DNA from 2 places in the Amycolatopsis granulosa genome. Region 2 is predicted to be linked to the other one. Evidence: riboswitches for the same ligand, from Rfam matches in the RefSeq annotation. Region 2 holds a riboswitch; the other holds the start of a gene.

Region 1 (2,458 bases), 3.0 Mb from region 2:
GCCCGGTGTGGCCGATCTGCGTGCAGAACGGCACGTCCTCCTCCACGCACGTCACGTACACCGGGTAGTAGCGCCGGTCGTTCGGCGGCAGGTTCCACAGCCACGGCACCACCCGCACCCCGACGAAGCCGAGCCGTACGCACCGGCGGATTTCCCGCACCGCCCGCACCGGGTCGCGCAGATCCACCGACGCCACCCCGGCGAACCGGTCCGGGTGCGCGGACACGATCTCCGCCACCTCGTCGTTGGTGATCAGCGCCCCGTCCGGCCCGTGCCACGCGGACAGCAGCGCGACCCGCACGCCGGCCTCGTCCATCGCGTCGAGCGTGCCGGACAGCTGGGGCGCGCGGCGCGCCATGCCGGTCCACCGCACCAGCGTCTCCAGCCACGGCTGGTCCATGAACCGCTGGTTCGGCTGCTGCATCCACACGTCGATCACGTCAGCCATCGTTGGTCCCTTCATCGGTCGAAATCGTGCGGGCGATCCGGGCCACCAGGTCCACGGCGGACTCCGGTGGTGGCCGCCCCTGGGCCAGGTACCGCCGCACCACCGCGTACGGCAGGTCGATCAGCACGAGCAGAAGCTCGTCGGCACTCGATCCGGTTTGCGCGCGCAGCCGCCGCACCACGGTGCGCAGCACCTCGTCCAGCGCGGCATCGCACCGGGCGTCCTCGGCGCGGTCCTCGGCCGACCAGGAGCTCGCGCCGAGCAGCCGTTTTCCCGCGTACAGCACCTGGGCCTCCCCGGGCCGTTCCCGGCACCAGCGCACGGCCGCGGCCGCCGCGTCCAGGGGCCGTTCTCCGCCCAGTACCGCCAGGTAGTCGCGATGGAACCGCCGCACGGTGCGCAGCCACAACGCGGCTTGCAACGCCGGGCGTCCCGGGAAGCGGTGGTAGACCGATCCGCTCGGCGCGCCCGCCTCCCGCGCCACCGCCGACATGGTGACCGCTTCCGGCCCGCCCGCGGCGAACAGCCGGACGGCGGCGTCCAGCAGCTCGTCGGCGGAATGCCGTGGTGGTCGGCCCATGTTTGTGGAGACTACCCTCTAAAACCAGAGCTCGGCAGCCCCCGCGCATCTCGACGGTTGCCCACGACGCAGGGCGCGCTCGTCCCGTCCACGCTGCGGTGTTCATCACGGCTTCGCGTTTCCGGTGGACGGCGGCATCCCGGCCGCGTACGTTACGCCGCTGTAGACTGAAGCCGGACAACTGAACATCAGGCCGTCACGAGCCGGAGCGGGAGAGTCCCCAGGTCACTGGGGCACCGAAGGAGCAACTTCCCCGTCAATCTCTCAGGTACCAGTTACCGCTCCGCGCCAGGCCACTCTGGAAAGCAGGCGCGCGCATCGCGCCTCACCCAAGGTGAAAGCCGCGAGCGCGGTGAAACTCTCAGGTGCCGATGACAGAGGGGGAGTTCCCGCCACCCGCAGATGAGGAGCTCCCGATGTCCTTCGCCGATCGTCACATCGGACCTTCCGAGCACGAACAGGCCAAGATGCTCGCCGAGTGCGGGTACGGGAGTCTGGACGCCCTGGTCGAGGCGGCCGTCCCGGCCGCGATCCGCACGGCGGGCGCGCTGGGCCTGCCCCCGGCCTCCGAGCAGGAGGCGACCGCCGAGCTGCGTGCGCTGGCGGCGAAGAACCGCCCGATGACCCAGATGATCGGCCTGGGCTTCAGCGACACCGTCACCCCGCCGGTCATCCGCCGCAACGTGCTGGAGAACCCGGCCTGGTACACCGCGTACACGCCGTACCAGCCGGAGATCTCGCAGGGGCGGCTGGAGGCGCTGCTGAACTTCCAGACCATGGTGTCCGGCCTGACCGGCCTGGACATCGCCAACGCCTCCCTGCTCGACGAGTCCACGGCGGTCGCCGAGGCCGTCCTGCTGATGCGCCGTGCGTCGAAGGCGAAGTCGTCGCGCGTCGTCCTGGACGCCGAGTGCCTGCCGCAGACCATCGCGGTGGTGCGCACCCGGGCGGAGGCGGTCGGCATCGAGGTCGACGTACGGGACCTGGGCACCGGGCTGCCGGAGGACTTCTTCGGCGTCGTCGTGCAGTACCCGGGCGCGTCCGGTCTGTTGCGCGGCAAGGGCTTCTACGAGGCCATCGGCAAGGTCGCGAAGGACGCCGGCGCGCTGTACACCGTGGCGGCCGACCTGCTGGCGCTGACGCTGATCACCGCACCCGGCGAGTTCGGCGCGGACATCGCGGCCGGGACCACCCAGCGCTTCGGCGTCCCGCTCGGCTACGGCGGCCCGCACGCCGGGTACCTCGCCGTGCGCCGCGGCCTGGAGCGGTCGCTGCCCGGCCGGCTGGTCGGCGTCTCGGTCGACGCGGACGGCAACACCGCTTACCGGCTCGCGTTGCAGACCCGCGAGCAGCACATCCGCCGCGAGAAGGCGACGTCGAACATCTGCACGGCCCAGGTGCTGCCGGCGGTGCTGGCGGCGATGTACGCC
Region 2 (2,458 bases):
GGGCGCGGACCTCGTCGTCGTCGGCCGGCGGATCGAGCCGCCCGTCGGCGGTGATGCGCTGGTCGAGTTCGTACCGGTGCCGGCGCCGGGCGAGGGGCACCGGCTTGGACCAGGACAGGTCGTAGAGCACCGGCCGCCGCAGCCGGCCGAGCTCCAGCACGTCACGGAAGCCGCGGGTGGTGACGACCGCGGTGCGGACACCGGTCATCTCCAGGATCGCGTTGGTGGCCACGGTGGTGCCGTGCAGCATGGCGGTGACGGCTTCCGGTTGCGCCCCGGCCGCGGCCAGCACGCCGGTGGTCGCCGACACCACCCCCGCGCCGTAGTCCGGCGGGGTGGAGGGGACCTTCATCGGGACGACGTCACCGGCCGGACCCAGCGCGATGACGTCGGTGAAGGTGCCGCCGATGTCGGCGCCGACTCGCCAGCCGGCCGGTCGGGGATCGGGACGGGAAGCCACGGGATCTCCTTCTCTGAACGAGTAAGTGGGATCACAGTAATCTCGGGTTGAGATATCAGCAAGGGTCAATTGGTGTTTTTGATCCACGGGCCCGGCCTCTTGACCGGCCCGGACCGGTCCCGTTAGGTTCGGCATCCGTCAAACTGCATATCGCGCCATTCGAACCGGAGCGGGAGAGCTCCCGCCGCGGGCGGGACGCCGAAGGAGCAACACTCCCCAGAATCTCTCAGGCACCCCCACCGCTCCGGCGAGGCGAACTCTGGAAAGCCAGGACCCGGTCCTGCGCCCACGGTGCAAACCGCTCCGGCGGTGAAGCTCTCAGGTATCGATGACAGAGCGGGGAGGCCCACCCAGCCGTGGTGCCGCGTCGGTGCGGTGCCGGACACCGGGAGCCTCTTGGCCGTGAACTCCGTTTCCACGTCCCGTGCCGGGACCGCCGCGCGATCCGCCGGCCCGCTCACCACACGGTCCACTCCGGACCCGATGCCGCCCGCCGCCGTGCGGGCCCGATCAGCCGAGGAGATGCCCGTGTCCGTTCCGGCCGAGCTGAAGTACACCGCCGAGCACGAGTGGCTCGACCTCGACGGGGACACCGCCACCGTCGGGATCACCGCGTTCGCCGCGGACGCCCTCGGCGACGTGGTGTACCTGGATCTCCCCGCCGCCGGCAGCACCGTCACGGCGGGCCGTCCGTGCGGTGAGATCGAGAGCACCAAATCGGTCAGCGAGCTCTACGCGCCGGTGGACGGCGAGGTCGTCGAGGTCAACGCGAAGGTCACCGCCGACCCCGGTCTGCTCAACACCGACCCGTTCGGCGAGGGCTGGCTGTTCCGGATGAAGGTCACCGCGGTGGGCGACCTGCTCGATGCGGCCGCCTACCTGGCGCGCACCGGCGGTGCCTGATGGGCACACACGACCTCCCGCTGTCCGAAGTGGACCCCGAGGTGCACGCCGCGGTGACGTCCGAGCTCGACCGTCAGCGGCACACCCTCGAGCTGATCGCGAGCGAGAACTTCGCGCCGGTGGCGGTGATGCAGGCGCAGGGCTCGGTCCTGACCAACAAGTACGCCGAGGGTTATCCCGGCCGTCGCTACTACGGCGGCTGCGAGCACGTCGACACCGTGGAACGCCTGGCCATCGACCGGGTGAAGCAACTGTTCGGATCCCGTTTCGCCAACGTCCAGCCGCATTCCGGGGCACAGGCCAACGCGGCGGCCATGTTCGCGATGCTCGAACCCGGTGACACCGTGCTCGGCCTCGACCTGGCGCACGGCGGGCACCTGACGCACGGGATGCGGGCGAACTTCAGCGGCCGGCTCTACCGGGTCGTGGCCTACCACGTTCGCGACACCGATTTCCGGCTGGACCTGGCCGAGGTCGAGCGGCTGGCGGCCGAGCACCGCCCGAAGCTCATCGTGGCCGGCTGGTCGGCCTACCCGCTGCACCTGGACTTCGCCGCGTTCCGCCGCATCGCCGACGACGTCGGCGCCCGCCTGATGGTGGACATGGCGCACTTCGCCGGGCTCGTGGCGGCCGGCCTGCACCCCAGCCCGGTGCCGCACGCCGACGTCGTCACCACCACGACCCACAAGACCCTCGGCGGCCCGCGCGGCGGCGTGATCCTCACCGACGACGCGGCGCTGGCCAAACGCATCGACTCGGCGGTCTTCCCGGGGCAGCAGGGCGGTCCGCTCGAGCACGTGATCGCGGCGAAGGCGGTGGCGTTCAGACTGGCCGGGACCGAAGAGTTCCGCGACCGGCAGCGCCGCACCCTCGAGGGTGCCCGCCTCATCGCCCGCCGGCTGCTCGCCGACGACGTCCGGCAGGCCGGGATCTCGGTCCTCACCGGCGGCACACAGGTCCACCTCGTGGTGGTGGACCTGCGGCACTCGGCGCTCGACGGGCGCCAGGCCGAGGACCGGCTGCACGCGGCCGGCATCACCGTGAACCGCAACGCGGTGCCCTTCGACCCGCGTCCGCCGATGGTGTCGTCGGGAG

What was found. A riboswitch is a leader RNA that binds a small molecule or an ion and turns the genes downstream of it on or off. The one in region 2 is predicted to bind glycine.
Region 1: it holds a riboswitch for glycine, as region 2 does, so the genes downstream of both, gcvP (aminomethyl-transferring glycine dehydrogenase) here and gcvH (glycine cleavage system protein GcvH) in region 2, are expected to answer to the same signal.

What each region holds. Positions count from the first base shown of each region.
Region 1 is NZ_JAANOV010000001.1:4,642,924-4,645,381, forward strand. Features, by position in the region: gene FHX45_RS22805 (amidohydrolase family protein) at 1-448, opposite strand, end outside; gene FHX45_RS22810 (TetR/AcrR family transcriptional regulator) at 441-1,028, opposite strand; glycine riboswitch at 1,228-1,319, shown strand; gene gcvP (aminomethyl-transferring glycine dehydrogenase) at 1,445-2,458, shown strand, end outside.
Region 2 is NZ_JAANOV010000001.1:1,624,641-1,627,098, reverse strand. Features, by position in the region: gene FHX45_RS07840 (hydantoinase/oxoprolinase family protein) at 1-460, opposite strand, end outside; glycine riboswitch at 621-712, shown strand; glycine riboswitch at 714-805, shown strand; gene gcvH (glycine cleavage system protein GcvH) at 983-1,363, shown strand; gene glyA (serine hydroxymethyltransferase) at 1,363-2,458, shown strand, end outside.